Regions from separate parts of the Vibrio sp. SCSIO 43133 genome, predicted to be linked through region 2. Evidence: predicted binding sites of a transcription regulator. Region 2 holds the regulator's gene; each other region holds the start of a gene.
The links. The regulator PurR, encoded in region 2, represses purine synthesis genes. The targets are predictions, from matches to a motif close to TNANGNAAACGTTTNCNTNA.
Positions count from the first base shown of each region.

Region 1: metK (methionine adenosyltransferase) is a predicted target of PurR. The motif match lies at 4,050-4,069, and genes of this name have one in related genera.
Region 3: guaB (IMP dehydrogenase) is a predicted target of PurR. The motif match lies at 3,534-3,553, and genes of this name have one in related genera.
Region 4: pckA (phosphoenolpyruvate carboxykinase (ATP)) is a predicted target of PurR. The motif match lies at 2,294-2,313, and genes of this name have one in related genera.

Region 1 covers NZ_CP068024.1:401,409-407,532, reverse strand. Annotated here, with positions in the region: gene JKJ11_RS02160 (phosphoglycerate kinase) at 1-225, opposite strand, end outside; gene epd (erythrose-4-phosphate dehydrogenase) at 378-1,403, opposite strand; gene JKJ11_RS02150 (hypothetical protein) at 1,593-1,823, shown strand; partial or broken gene tkt (transketolase) at 1,891-3,902, opposite strand; gene metK (methionine adenosyltransferase) at 4,210-5,361, shown strand; gene JKJ11_RS02135 (DUF2189 domain-containing protein) at 5,719-6,124, shown strand, end outside.
Region 2 covers NZ_CP068024.1:2,396,996-2,403,119, reverse strand. Annotated here, with positions in the region: gene JKJ11_RS11350 (alpha/beta fold hydrolase) at 1-579, shown strand, start outside; gene JKJ11_RS11345 (putative signal transducing protein) at 557-892, opposite strand; gene JKJ11_RS11340 (TVP38/TMEM64 family protein) at 892-1,575, opposite strand; gene JKJ11_RS11335 (TfoX/Sxy family DNA transformation protein) at 1,695-2,285, opposite strand; cyclic di-GMP riboswitch class I at 2,401-2,488, opposite strand; gene purR (HTH-type transcriptional repressor PurR) at 2,668-3,672, opposite strand; gene torD (molecular chaperone TorD) at 3,975-4,628, opposite strand; gene torR (two-component system response regulator TorR) at 4,909-5,619, shown strand; gene elyC (envelope biogenesis factor ElyC) at 5,731-6,124, opposite strand, start outside.
Region 3 covers NZ_CP068024.1:2,909,887-2,916,010, forward strand. Annotated here, with positions in the region: gene JKJ11_RS13675 (acetate uptake transporter) at 1-81, opposite strand, end outside; gene guaA (glutamine-hydrolyzing GMP synthase) at 263-1,816, opposite strand; gene guaB (IMP dehydrogenase) at 1,970-3,433, opposite strand; gene xseA (exodeoxyribonuclease VII large subunit) at 3,641-5,014, shown strand; gene JKJ11_RS13695 (zinc ribbon domain-containing protein) at 5,024-5,257, opposite strand; gene JKJ11_RS13700 (sensor domain-containing diguanylate cyclase) at 5,362-6,124, opposite strand, start outside.
Region 4 covers NZ_CP068024.1:163,071-169,194, forward strand. Annotated here, with positions in the region: gene JKJ11_RS00800 (AsmA family protein) at 1-361, opposite strand, end outside; gene pckA (phosphoenolpyruvate carboxykinase (ATP)) at 471-2,099, opposite strand; gene hslO (Hsp33 family molecular chaperone HslO) at 2,449-3,324, opposite strand; gene hslR (ribosome-associated heat shock protein Hsp15) at 3,340-3,726, opposite strand; gene gspC (type II secretion system protein GspC) at 4,018-4,944, shown strand; gene gspD (type II secretion system secretin GspD) at 4,976-6,124, shown strand, end outside.

The DNA.
Region 1 (6,124 bases), 1.6 Mb from region 2:
TTGTAGAGAGAACTCTTCTGCGTACTCGCCTTCAGTAGGACGACCTAGGTGAGACGTAACCATTACTTTAGCGCCAGCTTCTAGGCAGTGCTTGATGGTTGGTAGAGACGCTAGGATACGCGCGTCAGAAGTTACTTTACCGTCTTTCACAGGTACGTTCAGATCCGCACGGATAAATACGCGTTTACCTGCTAGTTCCAGGTCAGTCATCTTGATTACAGACATGTTTAGTCCTCTCAACTAAAAAATAAATAAAGTTTTTGAAAACCCGGCTTCTTGCCAAGTTTTGGAATTCATCAACTGCTTACTTATATTGGGCTTATGAATATTAATTTCAAGCATCAAAATTAATATTTTCCCAAATTGCGCCCTTGATACTACTTGGACGCCTGCATCGCTAAAGCAGTGTCTAACATACGATTAGCAAAGCCCCACTCGTTGTCACACCAAACCAACATCTTGACCAAGCGACCATCGCTTACTCGGGTCTGTGTCCCATCGACAATGGCACTGTGTGGGTCATGGTTAAAGTCTATCGAAACCAGCGGTGCTTCAGTATAGTCAACAATGCCGTCTAATGTACACCGAGATGCGTTAATAATGACTTGATTTACGTCATTAACTTTCACATTCGTATTTATAGTTACACTTAAATCCATAGCGGTGACATTAATTGTTGGCACTCTGACAGAAATTGCTTCAAATTTGTTAGAAAATTTCGGAAAAATGCGTTCAATACCTTTATGCAACTTAGTATCAACTGGAATGATAGAATGGCTTGCTGAACGCGTTCTTCGTAAGTCACTGTGATAGGCATCAATAACTTGTTGGTCATTCATCGCCGAGTGAATAGTGGTAATGGTACCGGAATCGATGCCGAAGGCTTCATCTAACGCTTGAATGACAGGAACAATACAGTTAGTGGTACAAGAGCCGTTAGAAACAATAACCTGCTCTTGTGTCAAGGAGTCATGATTCACACCATAAATAATAGTGTTATCAAGATCGTGTGAACCAGGGTGAGAAAATAGCACTTTTTTAGCACCCGCAGCGATATGTTCCAGGCCATCGGCACGACAACCAAATACCCCGGTGCAATCCAAGACGATATCAACGTCCAAATTACGCCAAGGCAGCAAATTTATCTCAGCAGAGTGTAAAATTCGAATCGTATCGAACTTGCCATCGCAGTGATTAACATACAGGTGCTCTTGATCGTGAGAGATCTTCTTGGCAAATCGACCATGACTAGTATCGTATTGAAGCAAATGTGCCATTGCTTCAGGTTGAGCAAGCTCGTTGACCGCGACGACTTGTATTTTATCGTTTTTGCCGCTTTCATAGATTGCTCGAAGTACATTTCGTCCAATGCGACCAAAGCCATTAATAGCCACTTTTAACATCGCACTACATCCTTAGTTCACGTTATGAAGGTGTGCATAGTAACCGATCAACTGTCATTTCGCATTAACAGTTGCGAGGCAAGTCTCCAAAACACGCCATCCGCTAAAAATTCACTCTGCTACCATGGTTAAAGGGTTCATCTCTCGTGCCATTTAACGACCTCGTTTTCACTGCACAGGAGGTGTCCCATGTTTACTGGTCAGCATTACTGCCAATCATGTAATAAAGAAACTGTTCATAACGAAGTCTTGATACGTAAACCAAGTCGCTATGACAAAGACCCAAAGATCCTTGGTCGAATTAAGTTATTGCTGCACGCGTTTATCAATGGCGGGCACTACTATGATATGGACCGCTATGTCACTTGCCAAACCTGTGGCAGACGCGAGTTGGATAACAAAGGTAGTGAATTTGAATAGTCATAAAAAAGCCGAGCTCTAGGGCTCGGCTTTTCATGTACTAACGATGCTTATTGAGTCTTCTAAATTAAGCAAGTAGCTCTTTTGCTGTGTTTACAACGTTTTCAGTTGTGAAGCCAAACATCTTAAACAGCTCACCCGCTGGCGCAGATTCACCGAATGTTGTCATGCCGATAATCTTGCCACCGAAGCCAACATACTTGTACCAGTAATCCGCAATACCTGCTTCAACAGCAATACGCTTAGTCACTGCCGCAGGAAGAACCGCTTCACGGTATGCTTCATCTTGCGCATCAAATACGTCAGTAGAAGGAAGAGACACTACACGTACCTTCTTACCTTCAGCCGTCAGTTCAGCGTAAGCGTTTGTTGCTAGCTCAACTTCAGAGCCCGTAGCGATAAGGATCAGCTCAGGTGTACCTTCACAGTCTTTCAGGATGTACCCCCCTTAGCAACATTGGCTAGCTGCTCTGCGTCACGATCTTGTTGTGCAAGATTTTGACGAGAGAAGATGAGCGATGTTGGACCGTCTTTACGCTCAATCGCGTATTTCCAAGCAACCGCAGACTCTACTTGGTCACATGGACGCCATGTGCTCATGTTCGGCGTTACGCGTAGTGATGCGATTTGCTCAACCGGTTGGTGTGTCGGGCCATCTTCACCCAGACCGATAGAGTCGTGAGTGTAAACTTGGATGTTTTGCACTTTCATCAGTGCAGCCATGCGCATTGCGTTACGAGCGTATTCCATGAACATTAGGAAGGTTGCACCGTAAGGGACGAAACCACCATGCAGAGCGATACCATTGATGATCGCGGTCATACCGAATTCACGTACACCGTAGTGGATGTAGTTACCAGACGCATCGTCAGCCGTTAGCGACTGAGAGCCAGACCACATGGTGAGGTTTGATGGTGCTAGGTCAGCAGAGCCGCCCATGAATTCTGGAAGCATCTTACCGAACGCTTCTAGAGCATTTTGAGACGCTTTACGAGATGCAATGTTTGCTGGGTTAGCTTGAAGATCAGCAATGATCTTGCTTGCTTCTTGTTCCCACTGAGCTGGAAGCTCACCGTTCACACGACGCTTAAACTCAGCTGCTAGTTCTGGGTAAGCCGCTTCATAAGCCGCTAGCTTCTCGTTCCAAGCTGCTTCTTTTGCGCTACCCGCTTCGTTTGCATCCCACTCTGCTTTGATGTCAGCAGGGATTTCGAATGGACCGTGTTCCCAACCCAGGAATTCACGTGCTGCTGCAATTTCGTCGTGACCTAGTGGTGCACCGTGACAGTCGTGAGAGCCCGCTTTGTTTGGTGAACCAAAACCGATGATGGTTTTAGTACAAATTAGTGTTGGACGAGGATCCGCTTTTGCCGCTTCAATCGCTGCATTGATTGCATCAGCATCGTGACCGTCTACTGCAGGAATTACGTGCCAGCCGTATGCTTCGAAGCGCTTAGGTGTGTCATCAGAGAACCAACCTTCCACTTCACCATCGATAGAAATACCGTTGTCATCCCAGAAAGCAATCAGCTTACCTAGACCTAGCGTACCTGCTAGAGAACATGCTTCGTGAGAGATACCTTCCATCAGACAGCCGTCACCCATGAAGACATAAGTGAAGTGGTCAACGATGTCGTGACCTTCTTTGTTGAATTGTGCTGCAAGAGATTTCTCAGCAATCGCCATACCAACCGCGTTGGTAATGCCTTGACCTAGAGGACCAGTCGTCGTCTCGATACCTGGTGCATAGCCGTACTCTGGGTGACCTGGTGTTTTTGAGTGCAGTTGACGGAAGTTTTTCAAATCGTCAATTGATAGCTCGTAGCCGCTTAGGTGAAGCAGAGAGTAAATCAGCATTGAGCCGTGGCCGTTTGATAGTACGAAACGGTCGCGGTCAGCCCATTCTGGGTTTGACGGGTTGTGATTTAGGTGAGAACGCCAAAGAACTTCAGCGATATCAGCCATACCCATTGGCGCACCTGGGTGACCTGAGTTAGCTTGTTGAACACCATCCATGCTTAGCGCGCGGATTGCATTAGCGAGTTGTTTACGAGAAGACATGTAGGCTCCTGAGTGCATTAAGCGAATTCCAAGTTTTTCATAAGCTGAACGAATAATCAGCGGCGCTATTGTCGCAAAGCCCCATACTCTCTGCAAACGTTTTACCGTCATTTTTTGGCTTTTTGCCGCGATAATGTCGTACTAAAGCGCGTTTCTTTGACAAAAATGGGCAAACGATTGGCTATAACTTAAAAGCAAAAATCGCTTGCTAATCGCACATTGATGAATAGAATAGACGTCTAGATGTAGATACACCTACAATATATCATTGAATTTTCTATAAGTGAGTACGATATGCTCGCTTTAAAATGTAATTGGAGCTCTCATGGCTAAGCACCTATTTACTTCTGAATCTGTATCAGAAGGCCATCCAGATAAAATCGCTGACCAAATTTCTGATGCGGTACTTGATGCAATCCTTGAACAAGACCCAAAAGCACGTGTTGCTTGTGAAACGTACGTTAAGACTGGCATGGTGATGGTAGGCGGTGAGATCACTACTTCAGCATGGGTTGATATCGAAGAATTGACTCGTGAAACTGTTCGTGAGATCGGTTACGTTCATTCAGATATGGGCTTTGACGCTGATTCTTGTGCGGTACTAAACACTATCGGTAAACAGTCTCCAGACATCAACCAAGGCGTTGATAAAGCAGATCCTAAAGAGCAAGGCGCTGGTGACCAAGGCATCATGTTCGGTTATGCAACTAACGAAACTGACATCCTAATGCCAGCTCCTATTACTTACTCTCACCGTCTTGTTCAAAAACAAGCGGAAGTGCGTAAGAACGGTACTCTACCTTGGTTGCGCCCAGACGCTAAATCTCAGGTAACGTTCCAGTACGATCAAGGTAAGATCGTTGGTATCGATGCCGTTGTTCTTTCAACTCAGCACTGTGATTCAATTTCTACACCAGACCTACGCGAAGCAGTGATGGAAGAGATCATCAAACCAGTACTACCATCAGAGTGGATCAACAAAGAAACTAACTTCTTCATCAACCCAACCGGTCGTTTCGTAATCGGTGGTCCAATGGGTGACTGTGGTCTAACAGGTCGTAAGATCATCGTTGATACATACGGCGGCGCTGCTCGTCACGGTGGTGGTGCATTCTCTGGTAAAGATCCATCAAAAGTAGACCGTTCTGCAGCATATGCAGCACGTTATGTAGCGAAAAACATTGTTGCTGCTGGCATGGCAGATCGCTGTGAAATCCAACTTTCTTACGCTATCGGTGTTGCTGATCCAACCTCTATCATGGTGGAAACATTCGGTACTGAAAAAGTATCTCACGACATCATCGTCGAAGCAGTACGTCAAAACTTCGACCTGCGTCCATACGGTCTACAAGAGATGCTAAACCTTCTTCAGCCAATCTATAAGAAGACAGCAGCATACGGTCACTTCGGTCGTGAAGAGTTCCCATGGGAAGCGACAGACAAAGCAGTAATCCTACGCGACTTCGCTGGTTTATAATCTGCCAACTCTGAACTAATACTCTAAAAAGCCTTCAAAATATTTTTTGAAGGCTTTTTTGTTTTTATTACTAACCATTTCAAACACTTTGTTGCATTATTGTTAAAAATGAACTTTGCGGCACGTAATTTATACCCTTCTGAAAATTGTGTTTTCTCGCAACTCGGTTAATAGTTAATCAAAAGTGCCCTTGCAAACAGACCTTTTGGGGTCTGAGTTTCGTACTGTAAATAGAGCACTTATAAGGGGAAGACGCTAAACAACGACACTTTGCTATAACTGTTCGTGCTGAATAACCAGCATCGTTAGCGCCATCCCTGAGAAACGTAGGCCAGTTTGTCAAATCAGGGAGGACATATGCCTCGAACTGTAAATACCGACGACTTCCACAAGAAACACGAAGTCAGGGATCAAGATTACGCTAAAACTATTCCTTGCAATCAACTGAGTGTATCAGCGCCATTTCACTGGCTAGCGCTTGGTTTGCATGACCTAATTCGAATGCCAATTATCAGCGCGTTTTATGGCTTATGCTTTACGGCTGCCGCTGTCGCGATTGTGCTATTAGTACAATGGCAAGGAACCCACCTAGTCATCATGCCGAGTTTGGTGGTTTATATGCTCATAGGGCCATTTTTGGCACTTGGGTTGTATGACGCAGCATGGGAAAGAGAAAAAGGACACAAACCCAGTCTGTTCCACTCCATGAAAGCCATCGGTAGAAATTCCACCTCACAGTGGGCATTTGCCGTTTTGCTCGCTG
Region 2 (6,124 bases):
ACAATGGATATCGTTCGTGTACTGGACCACCTTAAAATACAATCGGCCCATTTTGTCGGCATGTCTCTTGGTACCATCATCGTGCGCAATATTGCTGAACTGGCAATGCCAAGAGTGCGCTCGATGGTTCTGGGTGGAGCGGTAACGCGCTTTAACACACGTTCACAAATACTGGTAAAAATTGGCAACATGAGTAAGCACATAATCCCTTATATGTGGCTCTACAGCTTATTTGCGTACATTGTGATGCCTCAGAGGGGACAGAAAGAGTCTCGCCACTTGTTTGTTAGAGAAGCTAAGAAACTGTGCCAAAACGAATTTAAGCGTTGGTATCGACTAACTACGGAAGTCAACCCACTGAATCGTTACTTCAAGGAGAGGGAACTACCGATTCCGACCCTGTACCTAATGGGTGAGAAAGACTACATGTTCATCAAGCCGGTGAAAGAAATGGTGGCTGAACATAAGTCCAGCCAACTATTAGAGATTAAAGATTGTGGCCATGTTTGTAATGTCGAGAACCCCGAAGAGTTCAATCGTCACTCAATTGCCTTTATTAAGTCGGTGACACCTCAGTAGGCGCTAACGCTTGGCAACTCCAACAGGCGCCAAACTGCGCTTCATTCACTTCATGACACCTTGGACACACCCAATCCCTTTTTTCCAAATCTGCTTTTAACTGTTCTTGCCACTCGGCTATGATAGCTTTCGCTTTAACATGTTGTTTGTTATCGATTAGCCAGACATAAGGCAAGGTATTTTCATCAAATGGCACTTCACCTCGAAGCGTGTAAACCCCTTCACCTCTAACTTCACAAAGGATTCCTTCATTTTTCAATTGTTGTTGAACGATATGTGCTTCCGTCGGACTATTGCCAATAAAAACCTTCATTATTCTTGTACCTGTGGTGAGCGAGAAATTCGCGCCATAATCCACTTAGCAATCAGTGGAAATAATCCCAACAAGGCAAATGAAGCTAAAACTGCTGGGGAAACGATACCTGACAAACTGTTAATATTGGCGAGCTGTGTACCGGCATTTAAGTAAACCGCAGTTCCAGGCAACATGCCTAGCTGGCTCACTAAATAGTACTTTGACACTTTAATTGGTGTTAAGCCCATTAATAGGTTGATTAAAAAGAACGGAAATACCGGAATCAATCTTAGCGAGAATAGATAAAAAGCCCCGTCCTTTTCTACACCTTTATTGATAGTTTCTAACTTTGAACCGAACTTGCTTTGAACCCAGTCACGCAATAAAAAGCGACTACTCAAAAATGCAATGGTTGCACCAATGGTACTAGCAAAAGAGACAAGAAGAAGGCTGGTCCAAAAGCCAAATAAAGCGGCACCTAGTAACGTAACGACTGCAGCTCCCGGAATTGAGAATGCGGTAATGGCAATATAGGCAAAAAAGTACACTAATGCGGCAGTAACAAAATTCTGACTGATATATTCGCTGAGTGCAGCTTGCTGAGCCTGAGCATTTTCCAGTGTTAAATATTGTCCAAAATTAACACCTAGAATGATAATGACGGCGAGAAGTGCGATTCCGAGTATTAGCTTTTTGCTCATGATGCTGTCCTTGTGACGACTCTGTATTAGTTTAGTAGACAGGGCGTGGATAGATTTACTTTCATCATAAACTAAAAAAATCAGCCGTTAGGCTGATTTTTTGTATAGAGCGATAAGGGCTAGTTTATAAGACTGGCCAATTCTTCTCTTTTATTTTGCGGAATCACGGACCAGTGCGTGCCATTAATGGCACCCTCTAGCGCCCAAAGTAACTCAAGACCTACAGTATTTGAGTGAGTTCGTTGGATTGCTTTAAAAGCCTCCACAGAACCTTGCTCTTGCAGATCGTATACCGATTCAATTCCAGCTTTCTTAAGCATACGCTCAGTAGCCAGTCTTAAATTAGGTAAATCTTTGAGTCGATTGGGTTTTGTTTCCGACTGTTGCACTTTTTCTGTTTTTGCGAACTCTAAGGCAGAGCGAGCATGAGTCAAGATAACATCCTGATCTTGCCAACAGTCCTCAGGGAGTGCGAAATACTTAGTGACAACGGGGAACCCACGCTTCTTATAAACGTATGGCTTGTAGCCAAGTTGCTTAAATTTAGCGATCGTCTGACGGTTAGTTCTGATATGTAATTTGTTATTCACTGCTAATGCAAACATGGTATCGTCAATAAAGATACCAAATCCACCAAACATAGAACGAGACTTAACTCTTCCAAGCTGAGCGAACAATTGCATCGAGTTTTTTAGTATAGGATTGTCCATGCTTATTCTTTTCTCGGTGTTATTGATTGTGTCACCAAAATCAGGTCCGAGAGTATAGCAAACGGGTGTCAGCCTTCTGTTAGCGGTAAACCAAAAGAATGCTAATACCTTTGCCATCGGTAACCCCGCTACCTATCAAATAAATTTGGTTTAGGCCGGTGGCTTTGCGTCCCACCCTTTCAAGTGGTTTGCCCTGTGCGTGACATATTTAGAATAAATGAAAATGACTCACATCTATGACGGTTGTATGGTAAAAGTGTGATATTGCTTCAGATAATCGATTGGGATTTGTGCGGGAGAGTGTGTCGAAACAAACAATAAAGCGTTCAGTTTATTGGATGAGGATCAAAAAAAAGTGCCTAGAAAGGCACTTTTTTCAGGATTATGTGAGTTTTTTGACAGAATCACGTTCTACAATCTCAGGGTGCATTTCGAAAATGCGTTTTTCGTGACCTTTATCTTTGATTCGTTCTAGAAGAATCTCAAACGCATTCTTACCTACACGACGCTTCGGTTGGTGCACTGTTGTTAGTGGTGGAGAGAAATACTCAGCCAATTCGATATTGTCATAACCGATAACGGAAATATCTTCTGGAACTTTTACACCTAATTGTTGCAGGCGACTCATTAAACCGAATGCCATGGTGTCGTTGAAGCAGAATACGGCAGTTGGACGAACTTCCATTGCTGCAATACGGTTAGCGGCAATCACGGCCGTATCACATTCGAAGTTACCTTCTAAGATTCGGTCATCTTTCATCTCGATACCCGCTTCCGCTAGAGCACGCTGATAGCCGACAATACGCTCTTGGCAAACGGCTTTCTCTAGGTGTCCGCTCAAGCATGCAATGTCAGTATGACCGTTATCGATCAGATATTTAGTTGCGAGATAGCCGCCTTCTTCCGAGTTATCAATGATCTTGTCGGCTTGAGAGCTTTCTGGGCCCCAGTCCATAATCACTTTCGGAATATCTGAATGACGGTCTAGCATTTCTAGTAGCTCTTCAGTTAAGTCGGAGCACATAACCAAAATGCCATCAACACGTTTTTCTGCGAGCATGCGAATATAGTCGCGCTGTTTCTCGTAGACACCACCCGTGTTACATAGGATTAAAGTATAGCCTTGGCGATAGCAGTAGCTTTCAACACCGTCGATGACTTCCGAGAAGAACAAGTTTGTAGATTGAGTGACAAGCATTCCAATCGTTTTGGTCGAGTTACATTTCAAACTACGAGCAACCGCACTTGGTGCATAGTTAAGTTCATCTACCGCTGCCATCACTTTTTCTTGTGTGGCTTCTGCTACAAAACGAGTTTTATTAATTACGTGAGAAACGGTGGTCGTTGAAACGCCAGCCAGACGGGCGACATCTTTGATTGTTGCCATAGCTATATCCTTTTATCGCGGAGTGCTATTAATAGCCAATACCGCTTCGAATTCTGGAAGCCAATATATGGGTTCCTAATAAGTAGTGCATTCTGAATGAAAAAACCGCTTTTCAGCGGTTTGGTTCAACAGTTCGACAGATTATTATTGTGCTTGTTGAATACCAAAGCGGCTTTTGCATTTAAACGGCGGATTGTAGTCTTCCCCATTGATACAAGCAATCACTTATACAACAAATTTATAGATAAGGCGCACTTTTGTCTGTAACGGTGAGTGATAAACAGTACATGCGCCTCAAAATCTTAGGCTTGATCACCTTTTAAGTAATCAAGATCTAGCTTGATGAGTGCTTGAAGTACTGTTGATACCGCGGCGTAAAAACCAAACTCATCGTGCTGCTGACATTTAGTCACGAATTGTGGCACCCAAGTTAGCAGGTGTTGTTCAATAAACTCTGCTTGCTGCTCCATCGCCTCATTCATGTGAGCTTCTGACTCTAATTCGTTGGAACGAATAATGAGGTTCCCGAGAAAATCGAGCTCAATAGCCAAATGATCCGCTGGTTCGTTTAAGTTTTCAGTTACCGCAATATTATGCTCCGCAAGCAACTCTGACATCACTTGAGCGGGTTTGTCGTTTAACAGACCTGACTCACCAATATATAAAGAAGCATAAGGTAGCGCCCCATGCTTATCTGTTTTCAAAAACAGATCACAAAAATCAGCAGACAACTCAAGTTGGGCATCTTCTCTTACTTGCAGTCTGTTTAGTGCGTCGACCATAGAGGCGATAGGAGCTGATAGTGTTGGGTTTTCACCCAGTCCGGTAAGGAAAGCGCGTATATCTGGGCTTTGATATTGCTCGAGTTCTTCTGTGGTTAGTTCTCTAGCAAAGAGGCTCGAAAGCCACCAGTATAATTCAGCACGTTGTTCGTTAAATGCTTTGATTTCTTGCATTTTCTTATCTCCAAAAGTGTTATCTCTATTTTAGCTAATAAAGATGAACAACAGTAATCATTGATGTGAAAAAAAAAGACGAAAAATGAAGGGTTGTGAAGACATGGTCATGTGGAACAAGGTTTTTGGATAAATCTCTGTTGCATATCTGAAGTTAAGATTTCTATTTGTTTTGAATCAAGAAAAAGCAAGTTTTCTTCAATTCACGTCAATGTAGGCTAGAATTGTGACTAATTATGAATAGAATGACTCTGTCATTGAAAGATTGAGATAGAAAGACATGAAATATCACGTACTAGTAGTGGAAGATGATGTCGTTACGCGCAGCAAACTAGCGGGTTACTTCGAAAGTGAAGGTTACTTGGTGAGTGAAGCGGAGAGCGGCGAACAAATGCGTCAGATTCTACAGGAAGCCAGCATCGACTTGGTGATGTTAGACATCAACTTGCCGAAAGAAGATGGACTGATGCTAACGCGTGAATTAAGAAGTCAATCGGATATTGGCATCATTCTAGTGACGGGTCGCACAGATAGTATCGACCGTATCGTTGGTTTGGAAATGGGCGCAGATGATTATGTGACGAAACCATTCGAATTGAGGGAACTCCTAGTCCGCGTCAAAAATTTGCTATGGCGTATTTCTCTAGCCAGAAAACAACCTATTATTGAAGAATCGGTGCAGAATGAGAACTTGATTTACTTTGGTGAATGGGTGTTTGACAAGCAACGCCGTTCGCTAAGTAACAATGGAGAGCCAGTAAAACTCACTAAGGCAGAGTACGAACTCTTAGTAGCACTATCGGCATATCCTAACCAGGTACTTAGCCGAGAGCGTATACTTAATATGATTAGCCATCGAGTTGACGCGCCAAACGACCGCACTATTGATGTTTTAATTCGTCGCATGCGTGCGAAGATGGAGCTGGATCCGAAGAACCCACAGATTTTCATTACTGTTCACGGTGAAGGGTATATGTTCGCCGGTGATTAGCTTTCTATTCTGTTGCAATCATGACATAAAGTCCGTTGCAACTAGACTTTTTGAATAGTCGAAAAAAACGCCTCACTTTATAAGTGTGGCGTTTTCTTTTGTGCCTGACTTTTATTGAGCGTTTGCGGCTTCTTGCGGTTCTTCAGGAGCAAGCTGCGCTTCAATGTCTTGCTCAGTGATCTTATCTACACCCTCAGAAGACTCTAACTCAGAAACGGAAGGTAAAAACTCTTGGTTACCTTCGTTAGCCACCCAATCACGAAGGTTTTGCCATATTAACCCCATGGTCTCGTGCCAGTACCGCTCAGTTTGCTCCAAGTAGCGAGATGATGGCGTATATTTCTGCCATGCTTGCTCGATGTCTTTTTGTGCTAGGAAGTTAGTTGGCGCCGGGAGTGGGTTTAAGCCTGCAGCTTCAAATTCGTGCATAGCGCGCTTCATATGGCTAGCTGACGTCACCAAAACCAGCTTCTTATTTTGCACGAATCCAGCAGCTTGTCGGGCT
Region 3 (6,124 bases), 510 kb from region 2:
ATTGTGGATGTTAAGCAGAATGGTAGTCATACCAAAACCCATTAGGCCAAGTGGCGCAGGGTTTGCGAGTTTGTTCGACATGTAAAAGAGCCTTCGATTAAAAATTAGTGGTAAAAGTTATAGAAAAATTTTAATCGATATTTGTGACATTGAGCAGATCCGTTATTTGCAATCTAAGATTGATAATTTGCAGATATCAATTAGCATGCATAAAAAAACCGGCTTGCGCCGGTTTCTATAATTTAATGACAACAAGCGGAGATTATTCCCACTCGATTGTCGCTGGTGGCTTACCAGAAATGTCGTAAACCACACGTGAAATGCCGTCAACTTCGTTGATAATACGGTTCGAGACCTTACCTAGGAAGTCATATGGTAAATGTGCCCAATGAGCCGTCATAAAGTCGATGGTTTCAACAGCACGCAGTGATACTACCCAGTCATACTTACGGCCATCACCCATAACACCTACAGAACGAACTGGTAGGAACACGGTAAATGCTTGAGAAACTTTGTTATACAGATCTGCGGCGTGCAATTCTTCAATAAAGATAGCATCAGCACGGCGCAGCAAGTCACAGTACTCTTTCTTGATTTCACCAAGAACACGAACACCTAGGCCTGGTCCTGGGAATGGGTGACGATAAAGCATATTGTATGGTAGACCCAGTTCTAGACCGATCTTACGCACTTCATCTTTAAACAATTCACGTAGTGGCTCAACAAGCCCCATTTCCATATCATCAGGAAGGCCACCCACATTGTGGTGTGATTTAATAACGTGAGCTTTACCCGTTTTAGAAGCAGCTGACTCAATGACATCTGGGTAGATGGTACCCTGTGCTAGCCATTTCGCATTTTTAAGCTTCTTAGACTCTTCATCGAATACGTCAACAAACACGTGACCGATTGTTTTACGTTTCTCTTCTGGATCTGACTTTCCTTCAAGTGCAGTCAAGAAGCGCTCTTCTGCGTCAACTTTGATGATGTTTAGACCGAACTTATCGCCAAACATTTCCATCACTTGCTGGCCTTCGTTAAGACGAAGTAGGCCGTTGTCCACGAACACACAGGTCAGCTTGTCGCCAATTGCACGGTGAACAAGCATTGCAACTACCGATGAATCAACACCACCAGATAGACCCAGAATAACCTCATCATCGCCTACTTGCTCTTTAATACGAGCAACAGCATCTTCGATGATGGATTCTGATGTCCATAAACGCTCACAGCCACATGCACCAAGAACAAAGTTCTCTAGCATTTGCAGGCCTTGTTTAGTGTGCGTTACTTCTGGGTGGAACTGAACGCCATAGTATTTCTTCTCTTCATTCGCCATAGCAGCGTACGGGCAAGTGTCCGTTTCACCAACTTTTACGAAGTCTGCTGGAATTTCTACAACTTTATCGCCGTGGCTCATCCAGACGTCTTGAGTCGCTTCAAGATCTTTGAAAATCGCTGAGTCACCAGATACTTTAACTTGTGCGTAGCCAAATTCACGTTCGTTTGAACCTGCTACTCGGCCACCAAGCTGCTCAGCCATTGTCTGCATGCCGTAACAAACGCCAAGAACAGGAACACCTGAATCAAATACGTATTGAGGAGCACGAGGAGAATTTTCCTCTGTTACACTCTCAGGGCCGCCAGATAGAATAATACCGTCTGGGTTGAATTCACGAATATCCGCTTCTTCTACATCCCAGCTCCATAGTTCACAGTAAACGCCGATTTCACGTACACGACGTGCTACTAATTGTGTGTACTGCGAGCCGAAGTCTAAAATCAGAATTCGTTGGTCATGAATATTTTTCGTCATTTTGGGCAATCTTATAAGCTAAGTATTGAGAACGGAGGCGAGTTTACCCGCCTCACATCTATGCATCAAGGAAAAAAGCAAACGTTTACGTAAGATTTAGACTTACTTGGGTCAATTGTGACCCTCAACGTTATCACTACAGTCTATGGGTAATTAACCTAGACGGTAGTTTGGTGCTTCCTTAGTGATTTGAACGTCGTGCACGTGTGACTCGTTTAAGCCAGCACCAGAGATACGTACGAACTCTGCTTTAGTACGCATATCTTCGATAGTCGCAGAGCCTGTTAGACCCATGCTTGAACGAAGACCACCCATTTGTTGGTGAACGATTTCTTTTAGGCGACCTTTGTAGGCGATGCGACCTTCGATACCTTCTGGAACAAGCTTGTCCGCAGCATTATCTGATTGGAAATAACGGTCCGATGAACCTTGAGACATCGCGCCAAGAGAACCCATTCCACGGTAAGCCTTATAAGAACGGCCTTGATAAAGAATAACTTCGCCTGGTGCTTCTTCAGTACCAGCAAACATAGAGCCAACCATCACGCATGATGCACCAGCAACGATTGCTTTACAGATATCACCAGAGAAGCGGATACCACCGTCTGCGATAACTGGAATACCATATTCGTTGGCAACACCAGCAGCGTCAGCAATCGCTGTAACTTGAGGAACACCAACACCTGTAACGATACGAGTTGTACAAATAGAACCAGGGCCAATACCAACTTTAACGGCACTAACACCCGCTTCAATCAATGCTTTCGCGCCAGCAGCCGTAGCTACGTTGCCACCAATGATATCGAGATCTGGGTACGCTTCACGTGTTTCGCGAATGCGAGTTAAAACGCCTTCTGAATGACCGTGTGAAGAGTCAATCAAAAGCACATCAACACCAGCTTCAACTAGAGCTTTTACGCGCTCTTCGTTACCCGCGCCCGCACCGACAGCAGCACCTACGCGCAGACGACCTTGCGCATCTTTACATGCGTTTGGTTTACGTTCTGCTTTGTGGAAGTCTTTTGCAGTGATCATACCGGTAAGTTGGAACTCATCGTTTACGACCAACACTTTTTCAACACGTGCACGGTGCATCTCTTCTTGCACTTCTTCACGAGAAGCGCCTTCTTTTACTGATGCTAGACGCGCTTTTGGCGTCATTACTACTTCTACTTTCTTACTTAAATCAGTAACAAAGCGAACATCACGGCCAGTGATGATGCCTACAAGCTCATTCGTTTCTGTAACAACAGGGAAACCTGCAAAGCCATGCTTTTCAGTTAGCGCCATTACATCTGCAATCGTTGCTTCTGGACGAACAGTAACAGGGTTTGTTACTACACCAGCTTCAAAGATCTTAACAAGACGTACTTGCTCAGCTTGTTGCTCAATAGACATGTTTTTGTGGATAAAGCCAATGCCACCTTCTTGGGCAAGCGCGATCGCTAGACGCGCTTCCGTCACTGTGTCCATAGACGCAGAGATCATTGGAATATTCAGACTGATATTCTTCGTCAACCGAGTGCGAAGATCGGCTGTGTTTGGGAGAACGGTGGAGTGAGCTGGAACGAGTAGTACATCATCGAACGTCAGCGCTTCTTTGGCAATTCTTAGCATTTGCAATATCTCACAATAGAGGAGTTGAAGGAATAATCCGCCCTTATCGTTTCGCATAATAAGGTCATTTGGATTAGATATTGCGGTGGGATTATACGCCCGACGAAATCGCTTGGCTACACATTTTTATATTTTTTATTTGCATTTACCCCCTTGATATGTATTATATTGCCGCTAATTTCCATACCCACGTCTTTGAGATTAGCTGTGCCCCTATCCTCGCGATCAAGCTCTAATTCTACGTCTAGTAATCAAAACATTTACACGGTGTCACGCCTGAACTCTGAAGTTCGTTTGTTGCTAGAAAATGAAATGGGGATTGTGTGGTTAGTCGGCGAAATTTCTAACTTTTCTGCACCTGTCTCTGGTCATTGGTACCTCACTCTTAAGGACTCTCGCGCTCAAGTGAAATGCGCGATGTTTCGTGGTAACAACCGCCGTGTAACGTTCAAACCTGCTAATGGAAATCAAGTACTAGTTAAAGCAAGACTCTCTCTCTATGAGCCACGAGGTGACTATCAGCTCATCATAGAGTCAATGCAACCCGAGGGGGATGGTCGACTTCAGCAAGAGTTTGAGAAGCTGAAAATGTCACTTGCCGCAGAAGGTTTGTTTGCTCAAACACTAAAACAACCATTGCCCAGCCACCCAAAACGTGTAGGTATCATTACCTCCAAAACGGGCGCTGCTTTATTTGATATTTTAGATGTTTTGAAAAGGCGTGATCCTTCCTTACCTGTGGTTATTTACCCGACGACGGTTCAAGGAGATAATGCTGCGATTGAGATTGCTCAAGCGATTGGCAGAGCAAACAGCCGAAACGAGTGTGATGTGTTAATCGTCGGTCGAGGCGGAGGTTCACTTGAAGATTTATGGTGCTTCAACCACGAAATCGTCGCCAGAACCATTGCCGCCAGCCAAATACCAATTATCAGTGCAGTCGGACATGAAATTGACGTCACTATCGCTGATTACGTCGCTGATGTGCGCGCCCCGACACCAAGTGCAGCCGCAGAACTAGTCAGCAATGATACCTCTCATAAACGTGAGTCACTGATCACTAGAGAACAGCGCCTGAGAAACATCATTCGACTTTATCTGTCGGAGCAAAAGCAGCGCTTGTCCTCGTTGATGCAAGACCTGAGCAATCAACATCCTAAACATCATTTGCAGCGCCAAAGTCAACGCCTGGATGAATTTGAGTACCGCCTTAATGCCGCAATGAAGCAAAGGTTATCTCAAGAGACTCTAAGGTTAACCAACAAGCTGCATCGCCTGAAGTTACAGTCTCCTGTTACTCGTCTGGCACAACAATCGCATCGATTGACTCAATTAGAAAGCCGACTAGAGCAAGCGATGCAACGCCAACTCTCTTCAACTAAGCATAAATTTGCATTAACAGTAGGTAAGCTTGATACGGTGAGTCCACTCGCTACTTTGAAGCGCGGTTACTCTATTACTCAAGATGAGGATGGGAAAGTCATTTCTCATGTAGATTCGGTAGAGATAGGCTCGACAATGACGACTCAAGTAGAGCATGGCACTCTTGTCTCTACCGTTACCGATATCAAACCTAACTAGACAATCTCACTAAGCTTTGATTGGTTGGAATTCAAACCTTGCTCGAGATTTGGACTTTAGTTCATTACATGAGTTACAAAAATAGTTAGCTGCACCACACGCCTGAAGCTTTTCCATTTCAGCTTGGCAATCTGGGCAATAACCAATTTTGACAAAGTGTTTAGTACATTGTTTACAGAAATACTGCCCGTCCCAATCTAAAGCGACCTTGCAATCTGGGCACTCGTTGTCTGCGAAGTTCATATCTCACCTAAATATTAGTAGATGTTAATATTGATATTCTATCTCGAACACCTAAAGGATACTAGGCAACTGCCATAAGACGTTCTTTAACGTTAGGAAAACGTTTAGCCACGAGATAGGAATAAACTCTCTAACTTAGCTTTACGTTTGACTTTGTACATCTCGGTATCCGCTAAACGGATCAATTGGTCAATCGTCATGTCTGAACAACATTCTTTAGTTGCAAACCCAACGCTAACACCGATGTTAGTCTCTTCTAAAGTGACAGGTTGATTCAATTCTGACTGCAATGTCTCGTAAAAAGTTCTGGAATCTTCCTGACTAGGAAAGCAACTAAACGCAAGAAACTCATCGCCACCATATCGACCTAACACAGCTTGGTCAGGTAATAGCAAACGTAATTTTTGCGCGACAGCAACCAACACCCTATCGCCAAATTGATGTCCATATACATCATTTACCTGTTTGAATTTATCGATATCTATGAAGAAACAGCCAAGAAAATTGCCTTGAAAGCAATGACTTTGTTCGACACGTTCTAATAGAGCTCGACGATTCAGGCATTGAGTCAGACAATCAAACTTAGCTTGGTAGTTGAGTTTATCTTCTAAAGCATATTTCTCTAGTGCCACAGAATAAACCGCGGCAATAGACTCGAGTATCTCCAGTTCAATAGCATGGGGATCAGAGGGCAATGAGCTATAGAGTGCAAACGTACCCAATACGTGCTCTTGTGTCGAGATCACTGGCACAGACCAGCATGCTCTAATATTTGCTTGTGTCGCAAGTTCAACAAAAGGCTGCCAATTACTATGGCTTTTGACATCAGAGACGATAACAGAACGTTTTAAATAGGCAGCCGCACCG
Region 4 (6,124 bases), 1.4 Mb from region 2:
GGTAATCAGCTAATGCATCTAGGCCCAGCGTAAGGTTTGATAGATTGGCACCACTAACATACAACTCGTTAATGTGTAGCCACTTAGAAGTCGACGTTGGCAGTGAAAACCACACCGATAGCTTGTTGACACTAATGGAATCGTGCTCAGCTTTTGAAAAGTTGGCATTCGAAAAATCGATTCTATTAGGGTAGTGATAACTTATCGCCTCACTATCCACTTTTATGTTCAATGCTTGCTGCAGAGCATAAGTGATAATTGGTTTGGCATACTGTGTATGCAAGACACCAAAAACGATCAAAACTGAAAGTAAGCCAAGTGCAAGCAATGCTATCCAAAGTGCAATTATCTTTCTTATCACGAAGTTATTTTCCTACCTTCCAACATAAACAATAATTTAGCGTGAAAAACACGAAAAAGCCCCTCAAAAAGAGGGGCTAGAGTTAAAAAATTGAACGTTTATCTAACAATTAGTCCAATTGAGGGCCAGCGGCTACCAATGATTTACCTTCTGCATTATCAGTATACTTGTCGAAGTTATTGATAAAGCGTTTCGCTAGATCTTCGGCTTTGCTCTCCCATTGTAGTGGATCTACATAAGTGTCTCTTGGGTCCAAGATAGTTGGGTCAACGCCTGGAAGCGAAGTCGGTACCTCTAGATTGAACACAGGAATAGTCTTCGTTTCTGCTTGTTCAATAGAGCCATCTAGAATCGCATCAATGATACCGCGTGTATCTTGAATCGAGATACGTTTACCACTGCCATTCCAACCAGTATTCACAAGGTAAGCTTCCGCGCCTGCTGCTTCCATACGCTTCACTAGAACCTCTGCGTACTTAGTTGGGTGTAGCGTTAGGAATGCTGCCCCGAAACATGCTGAGAATGTTGGTGTTGGCTCTGTGATACCACGCTCAGTACCTGCTAACTTCGCTGTAAAGCCTGAAAGGAAATGGTACTTAGTTTGCTCAGGTGTCAATTTAGAAACTGGTGGAAGTACACCAAACGCATCTGCTGACAAGAAGATGACTTTGTTCGCATGACCACCTTTCGATACTGGCTTCACGATATTTTCGATATGGTGAAGTGGGTACGAGACACGAGTGTTCTCTGTCTTCGAACCATCATCAAAGTCGATAGAACCATCGTTGCGAACAGTAACATTCTCTAATAGTGCATCTCGACGAATCGCGTTGTAGATGTCTGGCTCAGCTTCTTTCGAAAGGTTGATTGTTTTCGCATAACAACCACCTTCGTAGTTGAATATACCGTCATCATCCCAACCGTGCTCATCGTCACCGATCAGTGCGCGTTTTGGATCGGTTGATAGCGTTGTTTTACCCGTACCTGATAGGCCAAAGAAGACAGCCACATCACCTTCTTCGCCCATATTCGCAGAACAGTGCATGGATGCGATATCTTTTAGAGGAAGGAAGTAGTTCATCATTGCGAACATACCTTTCTTCATTTCACCACCGTACCAAGTACCGCCGATAAGCTGCATTCTTTCCGTTAGGTTGAATACAGTGAAGTTTTCAGAGTTGAGCCCTTGTTCTTCCCATTTTTGGTTAGTGCACTTAGCACCGTTCATGACCACGAAGTCTGGCTCAAACGTAGCGAGCTCTTCTTCTGTTGGACGGATGAACATGTTTTTAACGAAGTGAGCCTGCCAAGCCACTTCTGTGATAATACGAATGCAGAGTCGAGTGTCTGGGTTCGCACCGCAATATCCGTCAATGACGAATAAGCGTTTGTTAGAAAGTTGACCTGTAACGAGTAGTTTTAGGTCATCCCATGCCTCTTTAGACATAGGTTTGTTGTCATTTTTAACTTTATCGGATGTCCACCACATGGTGTCGCGAGTGGTGTCATCATTAACGATAAATTTGTCTTTTGGTGAGCGACCAGTAAAGATACCCGTGTCTACAGCGACGGCGCCAAGTTCAGTGACTACGCCTTTCTCGTAGCCCTCTAGACCTTCGCGAGTTTCCTCTTCAAATAACTGTTCGTAGCTTGGGTTGCGTACAATGTCAGTTACGCCAGTGATTCCGTACTTGGTAAGATCGATTTGTGCAGCCTTATTAATGTCCATAACGGTCATAGGTGCTCCTTATTGGATTTTTGTAGGGATTTTAAAATTTTTTTTGTAATTCGTTATTTATTATTTGTTTTTTATTTTGAACTCCATGCTAGCAACGGCGACCCGAGAAAACAGGGATATAGTTCAAAAATTATTCATCAGTTATTGATGGTTTTAAGTGTTTTGTCACATATTGAAATTAGGCTAATTCTCCCCAAAGCAAACCTTTGCGTTAGATCAAATGTAACACATGATTTACGTCTTTTGTTAGTGCATTTGCATTAATAATTTGCGTATTTGTTAAATAAAACGAACAAAAAAAGCCAGATCACATCTGATCTGGCTTTTATTCATTTTTACACTCTAAAAATTAGTGTACGGTCTTGTTATCCGATTGGGCATCTGCGTAAAGTGCTTTGATCTCTGGCTCGTCAAAAGCGTAGGTTGAACCACAGTAATCACAGTGCAGGGCAACTTCGCCATCTTGAGCCAAAATGTCAAAAATTTCTTCCTGAGCGACAGTGACAATAGCTGCGCCGCTACGTTCACGTGAACAACCACAGAAAAATTCCACTTCTTTTGGTTCGAATAGCTGTACTTTATCTTGGTTATATAGACGGTAGAGCAATTCATTGGCTTCTAAACCAAATAACTCTTCATCTTTTACAGTATTCGTGAGCTGCTCTAGATGCTCGAAATCTTCTGGAGAACCGGTACCATCAGGCATAACCTGAAGCAGCATGCCTGCCGCATGCTTGTGACCATCAACTTCACCAGTACGGATCCATAAACGAGTCTTCAACTGTTCAGAACGCTCGAAATAGCCCTCTAGCACCTCTGACAAATTGTCACCTTCCAATCCGACAACGCCTTGATAGCGTTCACCTTGATCTGGAGTAATGGTGATAACTAGGTAGCCTTTACCCATCATGTCGTGGATTGAAGCATCATCAGCAATATCGCCTTCCCAGCGAGCAACACCACGTAGTTTTTGGTTGTGGTCTCCATTAATCACCGCTAAGGAAACTGGGCCATCACCCTGCAACTGCATGGTAATTGAACCTTCGAACTTCAACGTAGCAGTTAGTAGACTTGTCGCAACAAGCAACTCACCTAGAAGAGTTTGCAGTGGAGCTGGGTATTCTTTGCTGGATAGTATCTCCTGATAGGCGCTATCCAATTGCACGAGCTCTCCGCGCACTGATAGCTCTTCAAAGAGGTAGCGATTTAATGTGTTGTTAGCCATTTAGGAAACTCCAGCTTATTGATGTTTAAACTTAATAATGTCGCGACGCTGTTTTTTGTCAGGTCGACGCTCAGGGCTTGGGTTGTGAGCATTTAGTTTTCTGCGCAACGCGTTATCTTCTCGTTTGGCAATACTCTCTGATGTTTCTGAGTAGAGAGTTTGGGCTTCCGGTGCACCTCTGCGTTGATCTGAAATACGCTCAATAGTCACTGTCTTTTCTTCATTGCCTTGTCTGAGGGCGATGACAGCGCCTAATTCTACAATTTTACTTGGTTTAGAACGTTGTCCATTATAGTGGACTTTGCCACCATCGACCATGTTGCGAGCGATGCTTCTTGTCTTGTAAAAGCGGGCGGCCCACAGCCATTTATCGAGGCGAACGGCTTTTTCTTCGGAACTCATACTGAATCCTGCTATCTAACTCAATATCAGTGCTCTTGTGCTCAATAACCTGACAGTTTTAAGTAATTACTGACAAATTGAGGAGAGCTGCTGATAGGTTTATCATGCTAATATTCCTCTAAATGGAGTTTAGATCTAATTATTTCAACCCCATTCTGCGGATTGCACTACAGTCATAGTAGTTATGCTATAGTCAGATGATTAACCATACAAAAAACGATTGCTGATAATTTAGCAATAACAATTAATTACACAGTCAGTAAATGTTTAGTAGGGCAGGAAGTTAGGAGAGTGAAAGGAATATCCATATCGGCTGCGAGTATCAACACCGCTTCTATATCTTCATTTTTTCGTCGTTGTCTGCAGTATCAATCTCAAATTAGCCTAACGCTTACTCTAACCATGTTAGCGGTGTCCGCTTGGATTGCTGGCGTTTTACTATGGCAATTGTTTCCTCAAACTCATTCTGTTAGTCAATGGGTTGCGCCCGTTGCTGTTAATAACCAAGCGCAAACTCAATCTAATAATTTACACTCTTCCGATATCAACAAAGCCAATATCTTTGGACGGTACAATCGCGAGCAAAAAGTAGTACAGGCGCCAGTGGTGACTGATGCACCTAAAACACGTTTGAATGTGGTTTTAGTCGGCTCGGTAGTAAGTAGTAATCCTAACTTGAGCCTTGCGGTGGTTGCCAATCGTGGCAAGCAAGGAACGTATGGGATTGGAGAACAGATTGAAGGCACGCGAGCGACGGTGAGCGCCGTGATGATTGACCGAATCATTATTTCCAACTCCGGACGTGATGAGACGGTGATGTTAGAAGGCTTGGAATATAAAAAACTTGAGTTGAAGACGGCGCCACAAGTGGCAGCCTCCAATATTGCGGGAAATAACCCTATTGATTCAGAAGAAAAGCTGACAGCGATTCGCAGAACGATTACTCAAGATCCACAACAGATTTTTCAGTATGTCCGACTTTCTCAAGTGAAAAGAGATGGTCAGGTAAAAGGTTACCGAGTCAGTCCTGGACGAGATCCAGAGCTGTTTAACGCCGTAGGACTTCAAAATGGTGATATTGCTGTTGCACTTAATGGTGCCGATCTCACTGATCCTGCTGCTATGGGGAAAATTTATCAGTCTATTTCCGAGCTTACCGAACTCAATCTAACGGTAGAGCGTGACGGGCAACAACATGACATATTCATTCAGTTTTAGTTATGCGTAAGGCATTACAAGGGAGCAACAAGTGAAAAGTTGGCTTAAAACAAGTACCTGGTTATTGATGGGGAGCCTGATGGCTGCGCCAACGGTATCAGCCAATGAATTCAGTGCCAGTTTCAAGGGAACTGACCTACATGAGTTTATCAATATCGTTGGACGCAACCTCGATAAGACCATCATTGTTGATCCGTCAGTGCGCGGTAAAGTCGATGTGCGTAGCTATGATGTTCTAAATGAAGAGCAATATTACAGCTTTTTTCTTAATGTCTTAGAAGTCTATGGTTTCGCTGTCGTAGAGATGGACAATGGCATTTTGAAGGTTATCAAAGCAAAAGATGCCAAGACCTCGGCGATTCCCGTAGTTGGTGATTCCGATAACGTCACAGGAGACAGTGTCGTGACACGTGTGGTCGCGGTGAAGAATGTTTCGGTAAGAGAGCTTTCTCCTTTGTTGCGCCAGCTAAATGATAATGCTGGTGCAGGTAATGTGGTTCATTATGACCCTGCGAACATCATTCTTATTACCGGCCGTGCCGCCGTTGTTAATCGCCTAGCAGATATTATTCGCCGTGTAGACCAAGCGGGTGATAAAGAAGTTGAAGTGGTTGAATTAAAGAATGCTTCGGCCGCTGAAATGGTTCGTATTGTTGATGCTTTAAATAAGACGACAGACGCTAAAAACACCCCAGCACTCTTGCAACCTAAGCTGGTGGCGGATGAACGAACTAACTCTATCTTGATTTCTGGTGACCCTAAGGTTCGTGAGCGTTTACGTCGTTTGATTAATCAGCTTGATGTTGAGATGGCGACCAAAGGCAACAACCGAGTTCAGTATCTTAAATATGCCAAAGCTGAAGACCTTGTGGATGTGCTAAAAGGGGTGTCAGATAACCTTCAGAAAGAGAAGCAGTCTGGCTCTACGTCAGGCAGTGGAGCAAACCGCTCTGAAGTGATGATCAGTGCGCACCCTGATACCAACGCGCTTGTGATTACTGCGCCGCCAGACATTATGAAAGCCCTGCTTGAGATAATTAAGCAGCTAGACATACGTCGTGCGCAAGTTCTAATTGAAGCGCTGATTGTTGAACTTGCCGACGTTGATGGCGCTAACCTTGGCGTGCAATGGGGTAATGCCTCGGCGGGTAGTGTGGTTCAGTTCTCCAATACAGGCGCT